4 regions of the Paenibacillus sp. AK121 genome follow, and region 2 is predicted to be linked to each of the others. Evidence: predicted binding sites of a transcription regulator. Region 2 holds the regulator's gene; each other region holds the start of a gene.
The links. The regulator Rex, encoded in region 2, represses fermentation and respiration genes when NADH is low (regulators of the CRP and FNR family bind a similar motif). The targets are predictions, from matches to a motif close to TTGTGAAATATTTCACAA.
Positions count from the first base shown of each region.

Region 1: KSP24_RS18630 (phosphoketolase family protein) is a predicted target of Rex. The motif match lies at 3,134-3,151, and genes of this name have one in related genera.
Region 3: pflB (formate C-acetyltransferase) is a predicted target of Rex. The motif match lies at 4,975-4,992, and genes of this name have one in related genera.
Region 4: KSP24_RS16280 (DoxX family membrane protein) is a predicted target of Rex. The motif match lies at 3,281-3,298, and genes of this name have one in related genera.

Region 1 is NZ_JAHPJM010000011.1:48,665-54,866, forward strand. Features, by position in the region: partial or broken gene KSP24_RS18615 (ring-cleaving dioxygenase) at 1-565, shown strand, start outside; gene KSP24_RS18620 (glycosyltransferase) at 787-1,938, opposite strand; gene KSP24_RS18625 (GntR family transcriptional regulator) at 2,255-2,977, shown strand; gene KSP24_RS18630 (phosphoketolase family protein) at 3,281-5,665, shown strand; partial or broken gene KSP24_RS25735 (aldo/keto reductase) at 5,946-6,146, shown strand.
Region 2 is NZ_JAHPJM010000003.1:184,709-190,910, forward strand. Features, by position in the region: gene KSP24_RS07085 (AAA family ATPase) at 1-1,282, opposite strand, end outside; gene KSP24_RS07090 (hypothetical protein) at 1,275-1,808, opposite strand; gene KSP24_RS07095 (cell wall elongation regulator TseB-like domain-containing protein) at 2,112-2,636, opposite strand; gene KSP24_RS07100 (amidohydrolase) at 2,674-3,975, opposite strand; gene KSP24_RS07105 (redox-sensing transcriptional repressor Rex) at 3,962-4,615, opposite strand; gene dinG (ATP-dependent DNA helicase DinG) at 4,643-6,202, opposite strand, start outside.
Region 3 is NZ_JAHPJM010000003.1:370,112-376,313, forward strand. Features, by position in the region: gene KSP24_RS08095 (copper amine oxidase N-terminal domain-containing protein) at 1-1,522, opposite strand, end outside; gene pflA (pyruvate formate-lyase-activating protein) at 1,740-2,498, opposite strand; gene pflB (formate C-acetyltransferase) at 2,564-4,825, opposite strand; gene adhE (bifunctional acetaldehyde-CoA/alcohol dehydrogenase) at 5,153-6,202, opposite strand, start outside.
Region 4 is NZ_JAHPJM010000008.1:188,565-194,766, forward strand. Features, by position in the region: gene KSP24_RS16260 (amino acid ABC transporter substrate-binding protein/permease) at 1-13, opposite strand, end outside; gene KSP24_RS16265 (inorganic phosphate transporter) at 255-1,244, opposite strand; gene KSP24_RS16270 (DUF47 domain-containing protein) at 1,259-1,873, opposite strand; gene KSP24_RS16275 (DUF3048 domain-containing protein) at 2,062-3,156, opposite strand; gene KSP24_RS16280 (DoxX family membrane protein) at 3,405-3,923, shown strand; gene KSP24_RS16285 (hypothetical protein) at 4,187-5,110, shown strand; gene KSP24_RS16290 (dioxygenase family protein) at 5,183-5,974, opposite strand; gene KSP24_RS16295 (alpha/beta hydrolase) at 6,067-6,202, opposite strand, start outside.

The DNA of each region.
Region 1 (6,202 bases), on a different contig from region 2:
TGAACGTGCGGAGGGATCGAACAGTACCTGGTTTTACGATGGCATTTCGGCTGATAAAGCAATCAAGGGGTTCGGAGGTGCAGTGCTATTTAGCGCCAACCCACAGAAAACGATGGATGCATTGGAGAGCATACTCGGATTTACGAAAATCGATGAAGACGCCGAATATGCTCGTTATCAGTCCGCTGGAGAAATCGGCAACATTGTGGATGTTCCGCTCGTCAAAATGGGCTTAGGCTTTGGTGGAGCAGGCACGGTACATCACATTGCATGGCGCGCAAAAGATTTCGAGCAACATGAAGAGTGGAGAAGCGCAGTTCAGCATTATGGCTATCAGCCAACTCCAATCATCGACCGCCAATATTTTAATGCAATATATTTCAGAGAAGCGGGCGGCATACTTTTTGAAATTGCTACAGATCCACCGGGATTTGCTAACGATGAACCTGCAGAATCTTTGGGGCAGAAATTAATGCTGCCAGAGTGGTATGAACCGCAGCGGGCTCAGATCGAGGCAAACCTGCATCCTATTGAAGTGAGAACATTAACAGATAAACAAAAGTAAACGAAATCAAACGAAATAGCTGCTGTTTTGCATCCAGATGAAGTCACATAAATCCACAATCTCATTCGATTGTGGATTTTTCATTTGATAGGTTACCACCTGAAAATGAAATCCTCCGCAATTAACCTATATTTATGATTTGACTAATCTAATATACGACATTATCTATCCAGGACAGAATCTGCTTCCAGGTATGTGTCTCGTGTGCTACCGTCCTCTTGTTATTCCAACAGCTTTTCAGACTTTACCAGCATTTCTCGTAACACGTGGGCGACTCGGCTTTTCCGGTTCTCTGCTTTCTTTTTTATCACCCGTAATGCTTGCTGGTATGCTGGGTTGTTGTTTTGATAATAAAACTGCTTGGCAGCAATGCGTAATGTCCTTCTCAACAACATAGCCGATGAACGTGTTAACCTAGAACGGAGTCCCCTGCGTAATACGCGCAGCGTATTTTTGTAGGTCTCAAAATCCTCGGATGGAGGAATTAGAGCGAATAAATTTAACGAGGAGTCATTGAACCCGTAAGTTTCATACATGATTCTCAGATTTTCCGTATTTAAAACGTTACCTCTAAGATGGGTTGGATGTTCCTGATGATATCCGACCACCTCTTTGATGCAATAAAAAGGGATTTTTAAGCGATGCAGTCTATAGCCCAAGTCCCAGTCTTCGAGTCCGTACAGCACAAACCGTTCATTGAAACCTCCAATACGAATCAAGTGGTTGCGTCTGATGGCTACACAACGAGTTACTAGCATCATCCAGGGAGCTACGTCCGTTGAGGCAAATTGTTTTTGAGTACTGGGCGGAACCCTGGTGGGGCTAACGACTTTAGACAATGCACCCGTTTGATGCAGGACATCATGAGGGGTGATGATCGGGATAATTTCATTCGCTGTTTCAAAGTCGGGATTCCATAAGCCTGATTGTGTAAGTATGCTCCGACAATGTTCTTTTTCTTCCACAGAAAAGTCAGGGTGATAATGGGTAAATGCATCGTCCCACGAGTGAGGAATGCCTGAAAGCACGGATTTGGGATACTTGCGGTGATAACGACTCACGGTTTTAATGAAATGAGGTAGCACCAAAAAGTCAGCGTCGCAGAAAATGATATATATCCCTTTTGCTCGGCGCAGTCCCAAATTTCGAACGGCAGATCGACCGCGTTGTTCCGGGTGTGACACATAAGTAAGAGGATAGGATGCTTTGAAGCCTTCGACCACTTCTTTCGTCCCATCTGTAGAGCCGTCATCAGCTACAATCACTTCGAATAATTGCTTCGGATAGGTTTGTGCTTCAAATGAGGCGAGTGTGAGCAGCAGCTGCTGGGCTCGATTATAGGTTGGAATGATGACGCTGTAGCGGATTGTCAATGTGATCTCCCCCCACCATTCTTATTAGAACACGTTTGAACAAGATAAATAATAACAATGTATTCAAGGATTTTAGCCTGGTCTGGTCAAACACCCCTCAAGGTGCGAAACAGGCTTGGTCATATTGAGGATGTTAAGGTGGAGGTTCTGTAATTTTTGCTATTTTGCAGGTATTTTCAGTGGTGTGATGTATATGTCATGGCAGCATTACGCATAAGGATGTAAAGTAAAAGAGATACAAACAAACATGAGATGAAATGGACATGTTTATGGTAAACTATATGGAGTTATAGAAGACCTGAAAGAGGAGTACTATATGACACAATTTGTCTATAAGCAAATTATTGACGATCTTAAAATGAAAATTTTCGCTGGAAAGTTTGCAGATATGAGATTGCCAGATGAACGTAGTCTTAGTGAGACTTACCAGGTTAGTCGTAGTTCCATTAAACGCGCTCTGACTAAAATGGAGAGTGTCGGAATTATTTTCAAAAAACAAGGCTCCGGGACATTTATTAATCCCTTATACATAAGAAATGAATCTATCTTTAACTATGAAGGCTCTAATCTAGGAGTTACTGATAATTTTCAAATGCATGGCAAAAAGCCAAAAATCAAAGTATTGAGTTTCGAGGTCATTCCACCGACAGAAGAACTACAGCGCGATTTGTTCTTGGATACCCATGATTTTGTTTATAAAATTGTTCGCTTACGCCTGTTTGATGACGATCCCTTTATGATTGAAACGGGCTACATCCCCATTAAAATTGTCCAAGATTTAAATCAGACGATTATTGAGGGTTCCATTTTTAATTATTTGGAAGACTCGCGGAACCTGGCCGTCACCAAATCTTTTTTATCCATTTTTGCAGAACCATCCCAAGAGAATGATCAAAAGCTACTACAATTAAAAGAAAATGAACCGGTAGGCATTATGGAGGGTGTTTTCTTTTTGGATAACGGCACGCCATTTGAATTTTCACATATGCGGTTTCATTACAAATATTTGAAATTTAATACCTTTGTATCGGTACACTAACGAAAAGACTGGAGAATTCTCCGGTCTTTTTTTATGGTTTTAAAAAAGAATTAGAGCCTGCGAACCTTCCATTTATCATGAATTTTATTGGTTTATCTTTCTATATATTTTAATGTAAGAGCTTTTTTACTGTCTTTTTAATTTATATTTCATAGTATGTTCAAAATTTCACAAAATTGGACCGTATCACTTGTGAAAAAGGTTGAATTAATTTAGCGTAGCGTTATGATGTACTTGTAGATGAAATTTCCGGAAATAAATTACAAACCAAATTACAAACCAAATTACTAGGGAGTGGACACCATGGCCTTAACACCCGTGTTAGCAGAATACTCATCTCAAACATATTTGAAAAAACTTGATGCATACTGGCGTGCAACCAACTACATTTCAGTAGGTCAGCTTTATTTAAAAGACAATCCTTTGTTGAGAGAACCTTTGAAAGATTCGGATGTAAAGGTGAAGCCTATTGGACACTGGGGCACGATTCCAGGCCAAAACTTTATTTATGCTCATCTTAATCGTGTTATTAATAAATATGATTTGAACATGCTTTATATTGAAGGTCCTGGTCACGGCGGCCAGGTTATGGTTTCAAATTCATATCTTGATGGAAGCTACACTGAAATCTATCCACAAATCACTCAAGATATCCCAGGCATGAAGAAACTGTTCAAACAATTTTCGTTCCCTGGCGGTATTGCTTCGCATGCTGCTCCTGAAACACCTGGATCTATCCATGAAGGTGGAGAGCTGGGCTATTCCCTTTCTCATGGTGTAGGTGCTATTTTAGATAATCCGAATCTGATTTCGGCTGTTGTTATTGGGGATGGTGAAGCTGAAACGGGACCATTAGCCGCTTCGTGGTTCTCTAACAGATTTATCAATCCAATCACGGATGGCGCAGTGCTGCCAATCTTACACTTGAATGGCTTCAAAATTAGTAACCCAACGATTATGTCTCGCCAATCGAAAGAAGAGTTAACTTCGTTCTTTAAAGGTTTAGGTTGGGAACCGTTTTTTGTTGAAGGTGAAGACCCTGATCACATGCATCCAGAAATGGCGAAAGTATTGGATACTGCCATCGAGAAGATCGAAGCTATCCAGAAGAATGCGCGTGAAAATAATGATCTTACTCGTCCGGCGTGGCCAGTACTTATCTTCCGTTCACCTAAAGGCTGGACGGGTCCAAAGGAATGGGACGGAGTGCCGAATACAAATTCGTTCCGTGCCCATCAGGTTCCAATTCCGGTTGATCAAAAAAATATGCAGCACGCACCTGCCTTATTAGAATGGCTGAATAGCTATAGACCAGAGGAATTGTTCGACGAAAACGGTCGTTTAAAAGCTGAGATTGCTGAAATTCTGCCTACAGGCGAGAAACGAATGGGAATGAACCCTGTTGCGAATGCGGGTAATCTTATTAAAGACTTGAAATTGCCAGATTTCCGTAATTATGCGCTGGATAACTCCACACCTGGTAAAGTGATTGCGCAAGATATGTCGGTTTTGGGCAAATACGTTAAAGATGTGGTTGTATTAAATGAAGAGAATCGCAATTTCAGAATCTTCGGACCTGATGAAACGATGTCTAACCGCTTGGCTCCTGTTTTTGAAGTAACCAAACGCCAATGGATGGATCAAATTATTGAGCCTAATGATGAATTCTTATCATCTTATGGTCGTGTCATTGATTCCCAATTGTCTGAACACCAAGCTGAAGGATTGCTGGAAGGTTATGTGTTAACAGGCCGTCATGGTTTCTTCGCAAGTTACGAAGCCTTCCTGCGTGTGGTTGACTCGATGATCACTCAACACTTCAAATGGTTGCGTAAAGCAACGGATCAAGGATGGCGTGCAGACATCCCATCATTGAATGTTGTAGCTACTTCAACGGTCTTCCAACAGGATCATAATGGGTATACACACCAAGATCCAGGTTTGTTAGGTCATTTGGCTGATAAGAAACCAGAATTTATTCGTGAGTATCTGCCAGCTGACGCCAACTCTCTGCTAGCTGTTTTTGACACTATTTTAAATGATCGTCAAAAGATCAATTTGGTTGTTTCGTCCAAACACCCACGCCCACAATGGTTTTCTGCTGATGAAGCGAAGGAATTGGTGGACAAAGGTTTGAAGATTATTGACTGGGCAAGTACAGATCAAGGTGGAGAGCCTGATATTGTTATCGCTTCTGCCGGTACAGAGCCAACGATTGAAAGCTTAGCTGCGATCTCGATCTTGCATAAAAAACTGCCTGATTTGAAGATTCGTTACATCAACGTAGTAGACTTACTGAAGCTGAGAAGCCAAAAAATAGATCCTCGTGGAATATCTGACGCTGAGTTTGATCAATTTTTCACAAAGGACAAACCAGTCGTGTTCGCTTTCCATGGCTACGAAGGTCTGATCAAAGATCTGTTCTTTGATCGTCACAACCATAACCTGCATGTACATGGTTACCGTGAAAATGGCGATATTACGACACCATTTGATATGCGTGTATTGAATCAAATGGACCGTTTTGATTTAGTGAAGGAAGCTGTTCTAAACTTACCTGACGCTGGAAAGTACGCGAATATTGCGGATGAAATGGATGCAATGGTTAAGAAGCATCATCAATTCATTCGCGAAGAAGGCATTGACTTGCCAGAGGTAGAGAACTGGGTATGGGAAGGCCTGAAATAAAAAAAGTACAGTACATTTCAGCTTTGTGTTGGACAACCAAGCAGTCTAGCATGAAGTGAAATATATGATTTGGTAGCAGAATAGAAGTGCCTGGCCCCTTGACTTCAAGTATGATTTCAACGGGGATCAGGCATTTTTTGATGCAGCACACAGAGAATTTAATAGGGAAGTCACGAGCAAGTGGGTATTAAGTATATGGGGAACTGAATGGTTCGCTGCATTTTGTCTGAATATTGAAGAGGTGTTATGGTATAAGAGAATAGGAGAGGAGGCTGTTAATATGAACCATCCAATTCCGGAGAAGGTATTGAATGATGGCACTAAGGTGCCTGTCATTGGGTTTGGAACTGCTGGATTGAAGGGTGCAGATGGAGTAACAGTGATAGCTAGCGCGATTGATGCAGGTTACCGTCTGATTGACACAGCTTTCAACTATGAAAATGAGGGTGCTGTCGGGAAAGCTGTCCGGCAGAGTTCTGTACTTCCTAAGGCCTCTTCTGTAAAACATCAGACGGAAAACCTGAATATTTTTGATTT
Region 2 (6,202 bases):
AACCGGAAGTCATCATCGTATGAACAATATTCAGCGCCTGCTCAAAATCATTACTTGAGCCCGTACTTCGACCGCCATAGTACATTTCTTCCGCAGTAGCCCCTGCGAGCGAGATCATAATCTGCTCCTCCAGGTACTGCTTGGTATATAAATAATGTTCTTGCTGTGGATTGTGACGCACGTAACCGAGCGCTTTCCCACGCGGGCTGAGCGCTACTTGACTTACGCTACCGGGACGGACGATTTCAGCCATAATAGCATGTCCCAGCTCGTGAATCGCTACACGTTTTTTCTCTTCCAATGTTGATTCTCGGTCTGTTTTTTCACCCATCATCACCTTGTCAATCGCCATGGATAGATGACTCTGCGCAATCATTTGACGATCCTGTCTCATTGCATAGATGGCCGCTTCATTCATGACGCTCTCCAACTGTGCACCGGAAAAACCGTAAGACTCCTCAGCGATTTTGTCCAAATTAGCATCTTCCTGAATCGGTTTGTTTTTGGCATGAATTTTAAGGATATGAAGACGGCCCTTCTTATCAGGCAAGTCTACTTGAATATGGCGGTCAAAGCGTCCTGGACGCGTTAAGGCGCTGTCCAGCATTTCTTTACGGTTTGTTGCCGCAATAAGTAATATCCGCGGTGTATCTGCCGAATAAATGCCATCCATTTCTGTCAGCAACTGATTCAAAGTCTGATCATATTCTCGTTGCTGTCCACCCTCACGCTTACCACCAATAACATCAATCTCGTCAATAAAAATAATTGCATTTTCTTTCTTTTCCTTGGCTGCACGAGTGCGAGCCTCCCGAAACAACTCACGGACACGACCTGCACCGACACCCACGTACATTTCAACAAATTCACTGCCTGAAGCTGCAACAAACACAGAATTGGTGTAGTGTGCAGCTGCTTTCGCCATCAGCGTTTTTCCTGTTCCCGGAGGGCCTGTAAGCAAAACGCCTTTCAATGGACGAATACCAAACTTGGAAATTTCATCATGCCGATTCAAAAAATCCAAGGCTTCACGCAATTCCTGTTTAGCGCTTTCTTGTCCACCAATTTCCTCAAAAGTCAGCTTGTCCGGACCATTTTTTTTACGTTTGCGCTCTTGCCCGGCACCTACGGCCAAGCCGCCACGAGCATGCATGAGCATTAACAAGCCGCTGAGCATCACGCCCGCAACCAGAAGAGGGATAATATTCACCCCAATAAAAACGAGAAATATAATGGTCACCGGCACAATACCGATTAATATTTCCTTGATCCATCTAGGCATTAGGCCATACCCCCATTTGCTGAGATTGACGTGGCAAGACGATAAACTTAGTCGCATTGCCTTCGCTGAGTCGGATATAGACATTGTTTGAATCCATATCGGTATCAGCCTTGATACCTGCTTTTTTCTTTTTCATCTGCTCAACTGTAGATGAAATTTGAGTATACTTTTTATTTTCCATCGCTTCGGCTACAGGAAACATAGCCTCAGACCACCATTGATTCAGTGCTGAATTGGAACGATCTGCGATATCCAGCTTAATGGTACGGCTGCCAATGATGGATTGCCCTTTTTGCTTAACCACATCGACCAATCCGGCCACATCCGCCTGCGGTTTGAGATCTAGTTTCAATACGACCTGATCCTGTTTAATATCTATTTGAGCGCTTGTCACGCCTGGATATTGAGATACCAGTTTTTCCAGAGGACTTTGCATTGTAACCTGACGGTAAATGAACCATCCCCCAAACATCAACAAGGCTGCCAAAACGGCCGCCACAACAATAGGAACTGCACGCAATTTCAAACAACATCCTCCTCTCAAAATGTAAAACCCAGAAGAAACGGGACGAATGTCAACAAACAACCAAATTGCATGATCTTATAGAGATCAGCAACTCATTTTTCTATCATTTTTGTCTATCACTTATAAAATATAGTATATCATAACGTGAATCTAATATCGAAGGCAATGTGTGGAGGAGTTGTGATTTTCGTAGCAGCAAAAAAAGACGTAAATACGATTTAAGTCGCATTTACGTCTTTTCAACTTCAATCAGTCATTCTTTTAACAATACATTCTTTTCACCATCACTACTCCCATAACACGCTAGTAATTAGGTAAAGTATACTTTATCCCCGTCGATGCTCCATCTGAGAAACGGTAAAAGGTATAGTTATGATGGCTTTCATCATCGTAAAACAGTTGCCATACATATTCGCCATTGAACACACTCGGTTGGAGCCTTACAATTTTTGCATTTGGAAGTTGCTGCTGAATTATCGCTGTCATTTTTTGCTCGTCGACTCCGTTTTTCATCAGCTCGGTATGAACACCGCTTGGATCTGCGACAGGTACGTTAGGTTGTCCTTCCATTTTTTGAAAAGGAACCCACACCATTATATTTTCATTCTGTGCGTTTTTTCCTTGAACCACCCAATAAATCTGATCCCACACAGACTTCCAAGTCTGAGTCGTGCTAACCAGACCACCTGATTGCTTGGCCTTAATGATAGCGGCATTTTTCTCAGCCACCTGGTCTTGAGTAACGTAGGAATAATACCAGAAAATGCTGACCAGGATCAGTATTACGGCCAAAATGGCGACCGCTATCCATTTCTTCTTATTTTTCAAACCTGTGCTTCCTCTCTAAGGGGATGTGACACCTGAATTAGCGCGACAGCAGCCCTTCAAAGGCGGCTTGTGCCTCATGTTTGATACGTTCCTCGTCCATCGTCAGGCATTCGCCGTTTTTCACAACCTGACGACCGTCTACCCACACATGAGCCACGTCTTTGGCACTTGCAGAGTATACGGCATGGGAAATAAGATCTGTACGCGGCAAGAAATGGGCCTGATTCAGATCTAGCGCGATAAAGTCAGCCTTGTTGCCTGCTGCCAGCGCTCCTACTTCTTTTAAACCAATCGACTTTGCACCATACTCTGTTGCCAGACGCAGTGCTTCATTTGCAGGAACTGCTGTTGGGTCGCCAGATACTCCCTTGTGAATGAGTGCCGCCAGACGCATTTCCTCGAACATATCCAGGTTATTATTGCTGGCAGGACCGTCTGTTCCAAGAGAAACAGTAACTCCTGCACGCAGCAATTCAGGCACTCTAGCTACACCACTTGCCAGCTTCAAGTTGCTGCCTGGATTATGTGAAACCGCCACACCTCGTTCCGCTAATAAAGCTATCTCTTCGTCGTTCAAGTGTACGCCGTGGGCAACAAGTGAAGGGCGGGAGAAAAAGCCAAGCTTATCTAAGTGTGCAACTGGACGCAAACCGTAGTCGCGTACGTTTTGCTCAACTTCGGCGATCGTCTCGGACATGTGCGTATGCAATGGTAAATCGAGATCATGTGCTGCTTGAACAAATTTCTCAATAAACGCTGGCGGGCATGTGTATGGGGCATGCGGAGACATCATCGTTGTGATACGTCCGTCTGCTTTTCCATGCCAGTTACGGGCAAAAGTCACGGCCTCAGCCAGCTTGATCCGCTGTTCTTCTTCTGAACAGAGTCCAATGGCTCCACGCATCAAACTTGCACGGATGCCCGACTCTTCAGCTACACGTGCCACCTCATCCATATGATCGTACATATCCAGGAAAGTTGTGGTTCCACCTTTCAGCATTTCCAGCACTGACAAGGATGTTCCCCAATACACATCCGTAGATGTAAACTTGGCTTCCATAGGCCACATTTTTTCCTGAAGCCAGACTTGAAGTGCCAAGTCATCTCCATACCCTCGCAGCAGAGACATCGCCGCATGACCATGAGTATTAATCAGACCAGGCAAAAACAATAACCCGTTACCGTCGATTGCTTCCGTCTCTTCCTCACCCGCAGGCAGAGTCTCGCCAATGTAAGTAATACGGCTATCCTCCACAATCATAAAACCATGGATTACCCCAGCTTCAGGTCCATTCACGGCAAAAGAACCGTTTTTAATCATCCATTTATTCACTGTCATATTGTGCTTCTTCCTTTCCGTCCTCCAGATAATAAGCGAGGCTAAGCAAATCAGTTGTAAAGTCTGTGGCATGTATCCGAATGTTAGCCGGTGCCTTGAGAATGATAGGTGCAAAGTTTAAAATCGCTCCAATTCCACTCTCAATGAGCCTATCAGCTACGTGTTGTGCCTCAAAATCAGGTACAGTAATAATCCCGATTCGAATATTTTTTTCTTTCACAGTCGCTTCCAATTCATCCATCGGCTGAACGACTAAGGTATTGATTCTGGTCCCAACCTTATCCGGGAACGCATCAAATACCGCCACAATCTTCATATTGTCTTTTAAATAAGCGTTATAGTTTGATAGGGCTTGACCCAGATTACCCGCTCCGACCAATACTACATTAATTTGCTGGTCAATTTTCAGGATATGGCGTATTTTCTCAATTAGATAAGAAACATCGTAACCGATGCCCTTCCGACCAAAATCGCCAAAATAGGCAAGATCTTTACGAATTTGGGCCGGATTCAAATCTAACCTCTGTCCCAGCTCTTGAGAAGAGACCGTAGCCACCTCCCGTTTGTGCAGTGCATTCAGATAACGTAAATATACGGGTAATCTCCGTACGACAGCCTCTGAAATTTTATCTGATTTCATACTTGCTCCCCCTAATTGTAACGGACTTTAGGTGTCCGTCCGTTGTGCCTCTGTCTCCGGGGCGGATTGGAGCCATTCGGCGATGCGGGGCACCATTTGCTCCGATGGCATATGCTCCATTTTTGGTCCCGGTAACGAGTACAAAAAGTGCTTTCCGTAATAGGATTCGATCACACGCGTATCGTAAACGATAACGACTCCGTGGTCACTCGCTGTACGTACCAACCGCCCAAATCCCTGTTTGAAGCGAATAACTGCTTGTGGTACAGACAGCTTCATAAATGGGTTCTTCTTCTGCTGCTGGAGCAACTCGCTTTTTGCCTCCAGTAACGGGTGATTGGGCGGTTGAAACGGCAAGCGAACGATGGCCAGACAAGTCAAAGCCTTCCCTGGAATATCGACGCCTTCCCAGAAGCTGCTGGTTCCCAGCAATACAGAAGCCTTGGCTTCCTGAAAACGACGGGTTAGCTTGCTCCGACTCCCACTGTCTACACCTTGTCCTAACACGGTAATATCGCTGGATGCTAACGCCTCTTTAAGTGGCTCATACACTTGCCGGAGCATCCGATAGGAAGTAAACAGAACAAGCATTCTCCCCCGCGTCGCCTGGGCAGTCGCTCCTAGAGAGCTAACGAGCATCTCTACAAAATGTGCATCCCCTACACTGCCCTTGACACTCGGAAAGTCTCGCGGAATGACCAGCAACACCTGATCCCTGTAATTAAAAGGTGATGGGAGCTGTGACGTCATTAATCGTCCTTGATCCGCTGCCTCCTGCAAGCCGAGTTGATCGGTCATGTACTGAAACGACTTATCTACCGATAAAGTAGCAGATGTCAAAATAATACTTCTTTTTTTGTCAAAAAACATTTCTTTCAACTGGCGGCTCACATCGACGGGCACTGCATAAAATTGCAATGATTTACTACGGAATTGCCCACTCGCTTCGAGCCAATATACGGTTGTTTCATCATCGAGTCGTATAAAGAAGCGCAAATTTTCCCTAATCCCCGCCAAATCCTTAAGCAGACCCGTGATATCTGTAATGAGACTATCCGCCGCATAATCGTCGTGTTCTTCCTTGACATCCAGCATCAGCTTGTCGCCCTTGCGCAAAATTTCACTCAACGTTACATAAAGCTGATTTTCCAACGCCGCCGCTTGATCCCACTTTGCAGGCTTGGCCGACGGTTTGAGACGCGAAGAAAATTGTCCCGTTTCACCCGGTGTGGCATCAGACCGCTCTGGCAACATACCAAACAGCTTATCGCTTAGCAGGTCCCAAGTTTCCTTAACCTCTAACACGAGTGGGTACAGCTGATCAATGGTCGAGGCCCATTCCGTCGACTTCTCATGCCCCGACTTTGCCAACTGCTGACGTAACGAAGGCAATTGTCCGTTCTTACTGTCCTTGAACAATCGAGTCAGCGTATGCACGAGTGTGAAATATTTCATATGCATGCCCAGGTGCTTACCGGCTACTTCCTCTAGATGATGTGCTTCATCAATTACAAGATGTTCATAGCTGGGCAATAGCTGGTGACTTGCTTTGACGTCGGTGAACAGCTTGGAGTGATTCGTAATAAC
Region 3 (6,202 bases), 190 kb from region 2:
TGGCAAATTCAGATGGTCCAGCAAAACCGGAATTTTCAACATTTATGTTGGTTGGAGCAAGATTGTTGTTCGTCGCAATCACGTACATCTTCACATCTCGACCTGTTTCATTGACATGATGGACAAGAATACGCGTACTGCCTGAGCCTGTTTCCTGATACACGATACCATCCTGGAACACACGCTCTGGGCTGTTAGCACGAATCAGAAGACGTGGTGAAGAAGTGCTTGTCACTGGAATAGTGGCCATAGCAGGCACCTGACTGCCATCTACACTGTATTTATCGCCATATGGCGTGAAAATTTTATTGAAATCATCTTCGTTGTACAGCAGTTCATTTGTAATTTTAATTGTTTCACTTTTGGTACCTGTTGCGCCATGCTTATCAGTCACGGTCAGTTTAATTGTTACATCACCTGGTTGGAAGAAGGCAAGTTTCTTGTTCTCCCAATCACGCTTAGTGATAGCATTCTCATCGTCAGTACTCAGGTCGGTAATGGTGATTTTTTCACCCATCTTGTACTCTTTTTTATCTGTTGTAAACAGAGCCACTGGCGGCTGGTTTGGTGGTCTTACTGTAATTGTTACTGAGTAAGGATCACTCCAGTTCCCAGCAGAGTCAAGAACGGAATAGGTAACTACATATGTACCCGGCTCCTGAAATACGTCCTGCTTCCCTTCCCAACGTTGATTTACAATCGGAAGACCTGTAGGAGAAGATTCCTTGGTCAAATACGTAACTTGGGTTTCACCCGCGTAGATATCCTTTTGTTGAACCGTAAAAGAAGCTTTTGGTTTCTGATTCAAATCCATGATAACTTGTTTAGTTGTATTATTCACGGTATAAGGAATATTTAAGGCCTGTGTAATCGAGGTCAACGGCACCATAAATACGTTCTTTTGCTGGAAAGCCGGCCCCTTCATTTGTCTAGCTTCACCATTAACCGTATAAACCTTGCTGTCTGTTTTGAAGCGTAGAACATTCGTTCCTTGGGTGATTACGGTTTCTTTAGTGGCAGTGTCATAGCTAAACTGCAATCCGACACGACTGACAAGAGAACGGATAGCTACATAGGAAACTCCGTCTTTGACTGTCATCGGCTGAGTTGCTGTATATACCTGTCCGTTTTGTTCCATTTTAGCACTGTTCAAATACAAAATCAGTTGATTCGCATTCATGGATGTTGGAGCTCCACCAGGATTGGTAATCGTTCCGTCTCCACCGTATACATCATTGGTTACGTTCGATCCGTTAGTAGTATCTGTAGGCAGACCAGTCAATGGATCATTGGATACACCTGTGTTATTAGGTGTTACCGTATTATTTTGTGTGCTTGTTCCATCTTGATCTCCGATACTATTCTGAACGCCGGAATCAGCAACATTGGTCTGAGCCTGCTGTGCGCTAACCGAATCGGTGGATTGAACAGTTGTTGATGCTGCTTCTGCTCCTACAGGGGCTACTGCAGCCACCTGAGCTACCGCCAGGGCGGTGAGCATGGTCCATTTCTTGAAATTCATTGTCTGTCTCCTTCTATCCCCAAATTATTATCATTCCCGTGAAAAGTCATACTATTAGACGCGACAGTTGCTAAAAAGTTTCTGGAAATTTTGACGATCATGAAAAAAAGGGAACATTCTCCTGTGAATGCAAAAATTCAACAACAAAAAACCGCCGTCCATCTGATCTGATGTGGCGGCGGCTTCATAACCTGAAAGTAGTTCTGATCCATTTACATTATGATGGACGACAGGCAGTATTCGTTCCTGCAGTCTCCAGACGACCCTCTTCAATGAGTCGATAAGCGCGTTGAACTTCTTCATCTGTAGGGGACGGAACTCCCTCCAGCGGATACGCCTTACCGAGCATTTCCCATTTGTAAACACCCATTTGATGGTAAGGTAAAATTTCGAATTTTTCGACTCCGTTCAACGTTCCAATGAACCGTCCCAAATTTAGTAGATCTTGCTCGTCATCATGAATACCCGGTACAAATACGTGTCTAATCCACATCTTGCGCCCTTGCTCAGACAACCATCGGGCCGTACTTAACATACGGTCGTTAGACTTGCCTGTAAGCTTAATATGCTTGTCGTTATCGATGTGCTTAATATCTAGTAGTACCAAATCCGTTACGTCCAGCAGATCATGGATACGACCTGCATCATTAAAGCCGTTACTGTCCAATGTCGTGTGCAAATTCCAGCGACGTTTCACTTCTTTGAACAGCTCTGCTACAAAATGAGCTTGCAATGTCGGTTCTCCACCGGATACGGTTAATCCGCCTCCTGAAGAACGGTAATAGGCTAAATATGGCTCAATCTCAGCCAATACTTCTTCTAACGTCATCGGGTTACCTTCATTCAAGGCCCAAGTGTCCGGATTATGGCAATATTGACATTTTAACAAGCATCCTTGCATAAAGAGCACGAAGCGGATGCCGGGACCATCGACGGTCCCGAAGGTTTCCAATGAGTGTATGTGACCTTTCAACATGTTGCATCATCCTTCCCGCATCCGCTATGCGTGCGTCAGTGTATTATTTGATACGTAAAACTTATTTACATTGTACCGTGGAAAGTACGGTTAATAACATCCAATTGTTGCTCACGAGTCAGCTTGATAAAGTTAACGGCATAGCCGGAAACACGAATCGTAAGTTGTGGATAGTTTTCTGGGTGCTCCATTGCATCCAAAAGTTGTTCACGAGCAAACACATTGACATTCAGATGATGTGCGTGGCTTCCAAAATAGCCATCCATCATCGAAACAAGGTTTGTTTTGCGTGTTTCTTCTTCTTTACCCAGTGCTTTAGGCACGATAGAGAAGGTATTCGAAATACCATCTAAGCTGTGTTCATAAGGCAATTTGGCTACGGAACTCAGAGATGCCAGAGCACCTTTTTTATCACGACCATGCATCGGGTTTGCACCTGGTGCGAACGGTTCGCCTGCTTTACGTCCATCAGGTGTTGTACCTGTTTTCTTACCATATACCACGTTGGAAGTAATAGTCAGTACTGATTGAGTAGGAACCGCATTACGATAAGCTTTATGTTTGCGGATCATGCTCATGAAGCTTTCTACCAGTTCTACAGCGATAGTATCTACGCGGTCATCGTTGTTACCGTAGCAAGGGTATTCGCCTTCGATTTCAAAGTCAACAGCAATTCCTTTTTCGTTACGAATTGGTTTAACTTTTGCATATTTAATGGCGCTCAAGGAGTCGGTAGCAACTGACAGACCCGCAATACCACAAGCCATGGTACGAAGAATATCACGGTCATGCAACGCCATTTCAATGCGTTCGTAGCTATATTTATCATGCATATAGTGAATAACATTCAAAGTGTTCATGTACAGTTTTGCCAGCCATTCCATCATAGGTTTGAAACGGCTCAACACTTCTTCGTAATCCAGCACTTCGCTTGTAATGGCTGGGAACTCAGGTCCTACTTGAACGCCGGATTTTTCATCCTTACCACCGTTAATGGCATACAGCAGAGCTTTTGCCAAGTTGGCACGAGCACCAAAGAATTGCATTTGTTTACCAATTCTCATGGCGGATACACAACAAGCAATACCATAATCATCGCCGTAGATTGGACGCATCAAATCGTCATTTTCATATTGAATGGAGCTAGTTTCAATAGAAACTTTTGCACAATATTTTTTAAAGCCCTCAGGCAGTTTTTCTGACCACAGTACAGTCAAGTTAGGCTCTGGAGCAGGTCCTAAGTTGTACAGTGTGTGCAAGAAGCGGAAGCTGTTTTTGGTAACACGAGTTTCTCCAGTGACAGACATACCACCAATGGATTCTGTTACCCAAGTTGGGTCACCACTGAACAGTTCATTGTAGTCAGGTGTACGCAGGAACTTAACAATACGCAGTTTCATAACAAAATGATCGACCAGTTCCTGAGCTTGTTCTTCGTTCATCGTACCTTCCTCAAGATCACGTTGAGTATAGATATCAAGGAATGAAGATACACGTCCCAAGGACATTGCTGCACCATTTTGTTCTTTAATCGCTGCGAGATATCCAAAATATACCCATTGGAAAGCTTCTTTTGCATTGTTAGCAGGTTTAGAAATATCAAAACCGTGCTCAGCAGCCATTTGTTTCAATTCATTCAAAGCACGAATTTGTTCAGAAATTTCTTCACGTAGACGGATTACGTCTTCTTCCATGGAATCAACTTCAAGGCTTTTCAATTGAAGTTTTTTATCTTGGATCAAGAAGTCTGCACCATACAGAGCTACGCGACGATAGTCACCGATTATACGACCACGACCATATGCATCTGGCAAACCAGTAATGATGCCAGCTTTACGAGCTGCTCTCATTTCATCAGTATAAGCGTCAAATACACCTTGGTTGTGTGTTTTACGAATATGAGTGAAAATGTCAACAATGCTTTGTGGCACTTCAAAACCATAGGCTTTGCAAGCGTCGATCATCATCCGAATTCCACCAAACGGCTGCAAAGAACGTTTGAATGGAGCATCTGTTTGTACACCGACAATTTGTTCTTTGTCCCGGTCCAAATAGCCCGGTTTATGTGAAATAATGGTGGATGGCGTATTTACGTCTACATCAAGCACGCCGCCGTTTGCCAACTCTTTTTTAGTAAGATCAGATACAATTTCCCACAATGCAGTTGTATTGGCGGTAGGACCAACCAAAAATTCTTCATTGCCAACATAAGGTGAGATATTGGTTTCAATAAAATCGTTGACGTTAACTTCTCTAGTCCATTTTCCTTTTTTAAAACCTCTCCAGCCAGATTGTTGCTCTTGTAATTCTCTCTCAATCACCGACATGTAAATCCCTCCAAATTGTTTGGTCTTCCGGACTTGTGATTTTTTTCACGTTTAAACTATTTCTTGAGCCCGGCCTTTTCACCGATGCCTTACGCTCAGTGTCGGGACCTTTCTTACACTCTTATTGTAGAATAATGATAGAGTGTAGTATGTGACATAAATCACAATACGAGTGATTTTTATCACTTTATTTTCCCTAGCTTCACGCCTATACCTTCAGCCTCGCCGCTCACCTCCCTTCCCAAACCAAGAGGCCCTCTATATAGAGAGCCTGCATTGGTATTGTATAGGAAAATGCTTTGTTACAAGCCTCTTCATACTATTATATTATTGATCAAAGCGTCCGTAGAAGGCATTGCGGTATACATCAGCCAATTCAGTAACCAGCGGCAGCTTTGGATTTGCAGTTGTACATTGATCCTCAAAAGCGCGGTCAGCCAGATAATCTACACGTGATTCAAAGTCTTTTGGATCGAATCCGAGTTGTTGGAACGATTCCTCGATACCGAGTGTTTTGTTCAACTTACGGATCGCGTCAATTAAGCTGTTAACCCCTTCTTCAGTGGTACGTGCAGGCAGTCCCAGTATGCGTGCAATTTCTGCATAGCGCTCATCTGCAACAAAGTGCGAATATTTAGGGAACGAAGCAAATTTTGTCGGTTTTTTCGCATTGTAGCGAATAACGTGCGGCAGCAAGATAGCATTCGTGCGGCCATGCGCCGTATGGTATTGTCCGCCCCATTTATGTGCAAGACTGTGGTTAATACCCAAGAATGCATTAGCAAACGCCATACCTGCAAGTGTAGAAGCATTATGCATTTTTTCGCGAGCCAACTTGTCGCCGATCAGAGCCGATTGCTCCAGGTATTGGAATACCAGTTGAATGGCTTTAATTGCCAGACCATCTGTGTAATCATTGGCCATTACAGACACGTAAGCCTCGATAGCATGTGTCAGAACGTCCATACCTGTATCGGCTACAGCTGTTTTAGGCAGCGAATATACAAACACAGGGTCAATAATTGCCACATCAGGAGTCAACTCATAGTCAGCCAGCGGATACTTCGTGTTGCCCAGGTTTTTGTCTGTAATTACTGCAAACGATGTGACTTCCGAACCTGTACCCGAGGTTGTAGGGATAGCTACAAATTGTGCTTTTTGACCCAGACGTGGGTACTTGTAAATCCGTTTACGAATATCCATGAATTTTTGCTTCAAGTTATTGAAATCAGTATCCGGATATTCATAGAACATCCACATGCCTTTAGCAGCATCCATTGGCGAACCGCCGCCGAGTGCGATGATGCAATCCGGTTGGAAACGTCTCATCATTTCAGTACCACGCTCTACCGTAACTGTCGATGGATCTGGCTCAAC
Region 4 (6,202 bases), on a different contig from region 2:
TTGGTTTTTGCATAAGATCCTCCAGTCAGTTGAACGGTTCAAAGTTTTCTGTTTATTCTACAGGAGTTATTAAAAATTGACTACTTTGATGTCAGGTATTTTTTAAAAAACATCTCATGGAACTATCTGGATGTGTGAACTCTGAAGATGTATTTTTGCCCCAGAATGCCAATAAGCCCCTGCCGCAAAAAGCGGACGGAAGCTTATTGTGTATCCTATATTGTATGTTCTTTTTCAGGGATTCATGAAGAAAACTAGAAAAGAATTTTGAAAATTAAACCTGACAACAGCGCAGAAATTGGAATCGTTATTACCCAGGTTATTACAATACGACCAGCTAATGACCAGCGAACTGCGCTAAAGCGCTTCGCAGAACCAACACCCAAAATTGCCGAAGTTATGGCATGTGTGGTACTTACTGGCAAATGGAGCAAGGTGGCTGTGAATATAACGGAAGCCCCCGAAACGTCGGCTGCGAATCCATTAATTGGGTCAATTTTAAAAATTTTGGTTCCCATCGTTTTGATGATCTTCCAACCACCAATAGACGTACCCAGTGCCATAGCGGTTGCCGCTGAAATTTTAACCCACATAGGTACTTCCAAATGGTCTTGATACCCTGCGGAGACGAGTGCGAATGTGATAATCCCCATCGCCTTCTGAGCATCATTCGTACCATGCGTAAACGACTGGATAGCTGCCGTAATGACCTGCATGGTGCGGAAACCTTTGTTCACTGTATGTGGACTGCGATAAGCAAAGATGTATTTCAAAATCATCATCACAATGTAACCGACAACAAAAGCAATCAACGGGGAGAAAATAAGCCCTTCCACAATCCCGATGAAGCCGCTCCAATTTAATTTATCCTGTCCCGCACCTACATACACCGCCCCTGCCAACGCACCAATCAATGCATGAGAGGAGGATGAAGGAATACCAAACCACCAGGTTAGAAGATTCCAGATAATCGCAGCAATCAGCGTCGCAATGACGATATCAATACCGTTGGTTAATTTGGTAGGGTCAGCAACACTTCCACCAATGGTTTTGGCAACCCCAGTGAACATGATGGCCCCAAGAAAGTTCATAACCGCAGCCATAATAATCGCACGTCGCGGCGTCAATGCACGGGTCGAGACCGAAGTCGCAATCGCATTCGCGGTATCATGAAACCCATTGATAAAATCAAATGCCAGAGCAAGAAAAATAACAATACCTAATACCAGTAAACTTGTATCCATGTAACAGGACTCCCTTACGAGTTACGCATAATGATGGATTCCAGCATATTTGCAACATCCTCGCATGAATCCGTTGTATTTTCAAGGCGTTCGTACAATTCTTTACGTTTAATCAGCTCAATAGGATCAGTTACAGTTGCAAACAGGTTTTTGATGCAAATACGCAATAATTCATCCCCCTGATTTTCCAAATCATTTAGGCGAATGGTGTATTCACGAATAGCCAACAATTTTTTCTGTGAAAGCAAATGTACAGCCTTCTGAATTTCGTAAGCTGATTGACGCAAAATATCAGCGAACTGCACAATATACTCGTCCGGCTCTGTAATGTTGTACATATAAAAACGAGAGGCTGTCGCTTCAAGACCGTCCAGCACATCATCCATGGTCGTTGTCAGTTCCATGATGTCGTCGCGTTCCAGCGGCGTAATGAAGGTCTTGTTCAACTCAGTAATAATCGTGTGTGTGTAATCATCACACTTATTTTCATACTTCTTCATCTCATTGGTAAACAAAGTCACATCTTGTAAATTTGAAGTATGTTGGGCAAAATAATCGGCTGCTTGCACGATCGTATCTGCCATATTTTCCAACGTCTCGAAGAATATATCCTTTTTCTTCAATCTCATAACGATTACCCCTTTACGAAAATATCCGCAACCTGTTTCGACTGCAATAGACAACCTTTGCTATCTTATCACACTCATCAATGTTTTTGTAATGTTTGTAAAAGCAAATTTCTAGATATACGTATACAATGCCCGACATAGAGAGTCATTATCCGACAATTTTTTCCTAAATAGGTGTATTACGTTTTCTAATTCGCTTCAAACGTTACATGTTCCGTTAGTGAAGTATCTGCAGGTACTACATGTATATAGGATGTACCTGGTGTTAACGGGATTTCAACCCCATTTTTCATAAACCGAATCGCATCGCCAGATGTATGCTGCCATTCAGCACGTATTAACTGTCCTTGTTGAAACACCATGGCCTCTCCGCTACCGTCCAGTTCAACGCTTAGTCTGCCTACATCATCCAGCGTTCGATGCCTCGTGCTCATCACAATAACATTAGCCGCTGAGAGCTGTTGGTTATTATTTTGATCTAGATGTGACTTTTCGTTCACAAAACGCTTATATCGTTGATCGGCTCGATCATAGGTATAAGATACGCGATAGCTTTTCAGCAAAAACCGGATGTGCACAGATGCGGCACTCTCGTCCACCATAACTGGAGTTTCGCCGGTTTTGAGATAAGGATACACTGGAACTTCCGTCTGCTTGGTATATCCTTTGCTTTCGCTTCCTTTACGTAGCCTGCTCACATCTGTGTATAAATTATGTGGTGGACGACGATCTTTACTTCGCCAAAAATAAGCCCCTCCATTTGAAATCTCATCCAGATGCTCCTTCCGCTGCTGCTGTAAAATCGCATAGGCATCTGTACTTCCCCCTGCATGTATCGGTAACGCACCATAGGTTTCGCCTAGTTCAATCAAATACGGCCGAATACTGCGGACCGGACCGATCTTCACATCTCCACCATGACTTTGGAAAAAAGCTACCAAACGGGTAATTCCGCCTTCTGCAAGAACCTCATATACCATGTCTGCCTGGCTAAGCCCTGCCTGTGGACGCGCAGCCGGGGCATTGTTAATCATGACAGCCAGTGGCCGCTCCAAAACAGGCTGCTCCACCGGAAGCCCGGTAAGCGGAGCTGTAAATGCCGGAACAGATGGCTCCTTAGGCGGTTCAAGCACCTTCTTCTCTGTTTCTTGCTGGTTCGGTTGGGGAACGGATTCAGATTCACCCGTATTGGACAAAGCAGAACAAGATATCATTGTCATGCATAACAGAGCTGAGGCCATCACACGCAACCAATGATTTCGTTGAAACATGGGCCCGGACAAGTTCATCCCTCCACATCGTTATTTTTCTCATTATAAGCTTTATTTCCTGTTTTTGTCTTGATTGAGGCATTACCTCTCTATAGAATACTTATCTAAAGACATTAAAATTTAAAAATATTAGAGTTTGTGATTTTTATCACAAATAACTGTAACTGAACCTAATACAATAAAGGTGTAGCAAAGATGATCATCCCAAACAAAATGAAATACAACCCATCATTATAGATTAAGAAAGAGGAGTGATTTGAATGTTTAACAACTGGTTACGTGAGAACAAAGTAGCAATGTGGCTGCTGACTGTAGTACGGATTTATCTAGGTTATGAATGGATGACCCACGGACTTGAGAAGCTGACTGGCGGATTCGATGCAGGTGGATTTATTTCGGGGGCCATTGCTAAAACAGGCGGAGATCACCCCGCTGTACAAGGCTGGTGGGGATCGTTCCTTGAAGCCTTTGCCCTGCCGAATGTCGGTTTGTTCAACGTCCTGATCCCATTGGGTGAGTTCTTAGTCGGGGTTGGCCTGCTGCTTGGTACATTGACTACACTGGCTACTTTGATGGCTATGGTTATGAACTTCTCGTTCCTGTTCTCGGGTACAGTAAGCACCAATGCAATCTACCTGCTGGTTGAAATCTTCCTTATCGTTGCTGGTGCAAATGCCGGAAGAATCGGCTTTGACCGTTGGGTACTGCCCTTCCTGCGTGGACTGTTTGGCAAAAATAAAGATACTTATCAAACGGACCCCAATCGAAAAATAGCTTAACTATCCAAAAAACAACCGTTATCCTCTGGAAAATGGTTGTTTTTTTGTTCAGCCATGCTGCTTCTCTTTAATGTATGGCTATGCTGCACCCTCCTCTATTTAAGTGAACAAAGGAGTCCTCAAGTCCATCCTGACTTGGAGACTCCTTTTTCGGGTTCATCTTTCCCCCGAACGTTTACAAGTTGGATACAACATGGAATGTTCACGATACATTTACCTTGTACACTACAGTTACATCAAAGAACCTAATGGAGGGTTATACCATGAAAAAAATCACCCAAGCCTATCTCATGCTCGCAGCAGTAACTTTCACAGTACAGACGATCGGATTGGGATCTACGACATCAGCCAAAGCAGCGACATCTACTACAATATCTCAAGCAGAAGTTGTACAACATATTTCCAAAACCTTCGAGCAGCTACTTTGCCAACCAGGTAAGCTACCTCAGGCATTCATTTATTTGCAAAAACATATTCAATCCATTCCTGCCTCTCAAGCTACCATCCTAGTGCTACATTTCGAAAATGCACAGAAACAGCAATTGGATTCATATGCACAGACCTTATATCCGACCTCTGTTCAAACTAAGATTAATCAAGTCTATAAACCCGGTGATTCGTTCACTAATGTAATCAGTCGGACAAACGATGCAAAACTGAAAAAATTACTCACTCAATCCAGAGATGCCGGCTACAAACTTGAAACCGCAGAAGGCATGTTTTACCCAGTCATCAACTATGAAAAATATAAAGTATTCAGAAATGACATTACCGCAGATATCCGCAGCTATATTGACATCATGGCGACGGAATCTGGACAGCCGGCTACCAAGGATGCGGCATTACACATCGGTTATCAACAGTTAGCCGGAAGGGTGCTGGCGCAAGAGTCGTTTATAACCCAATATCCACATTCCAATCGTACACAAGCAGTGAAATCATTACATGATCTCTATTTCTTCTATACTTTTTATGGTACGAACAATACACCACTATTCGTTGATGACACCGGGAAGATTCGCCCCAATGCCAAAAAAGGGTATCAGCTCGTCGTTCAACGCAACAGGGATTCGAAGAGTACCTACATTCAAAAGCTGAAGGCATTTATGACACTATTGGATCAAAATGAAGATAAGCGAACTCCGCAAGTATCCGCCTGGCTAAAAAAGAACGTGCCTGCTAATTAATCACAGAAGAACACACCAAAAGAACTTCCAACCCCACACACCATGCGGTTTCGGAAGTTCTCTTTCTTACATTTACAGATCATTTTCTTGACCAAAAGCCCAACAATTGAGGCTCAATGAGCCAAGGACATACGACTGAAAAAGCTTACGCGCGGAGCGATCATGATCGGCAGCCCCCATCACGTAAAACAAAGGCGAAAAGTGCTCTATTCCATACGAAGGAACCGCCTGCTTGGCATATGGAGCCTTCTTGTCATATTGGAATAGATGACGCAAATTCCAGTCTTGAAGCTGCTGTGCAATCCAGTCATCATATTGAACGGCCCAATCGGCTGGCTCACTCGTCTGCTTGAGTGTCCGCAAGTTGTGGACCAAGCCTCCACTACCAAGGATCAAAATCCCTTGTTCACGCAGTGGCGCCAGCATCCGTCCAATCTCATATTGCTCCTGAGGATCGCGTCGTGAATCAATGGATAAGGGTACGACCGGTATGTCCGCATCAGGATATATATGCCGCAAAACCACCCATGCTCCATGATCCAGTCCCCGGTTCCGAACCGGCTGGTGGAACAGGTTATGCTGACTGAACAGATGCCCTATCTCCTCATACAGCTTTGGATCGCCTGGTGCAGGGTAATCAAGTGAGTACATTTCTTCGGGAAAGCCGTAGAAATCGTGCAACGCTGCATGCTGATCATCCGCGCCGATACATTGATCGGGGCTATCCCAATGCGCGGAAAAAATGATGATTCCTTTGGGTCGGGGCAGGCTCGCGCCCAGCTTTGCAAGAAAGCTGGTATATGCGTTATTTTCTACAGCCAGTGTCGGTGAACCATGCGCAACAAAAATTGAGGGTAATGTCATCGCTGCCAACCTCCACACGCCAGTATAGTGTTACTCTTTCATTTTACTCCGGCGGAGGAGCAATTTCCAATACAATCCGTTACACCCTGAAATCAGATCATCCAGTGCTGCCAATCCCGTTGAATATTTTCCTGTTCATCCAGCCATTCCAGTGTGCGGTCAATCAGCTGTTGCCGCTCTTTACCTGACGAGAAAGTGTGATCTCCCTGGAAAATAATCTCCTTATCA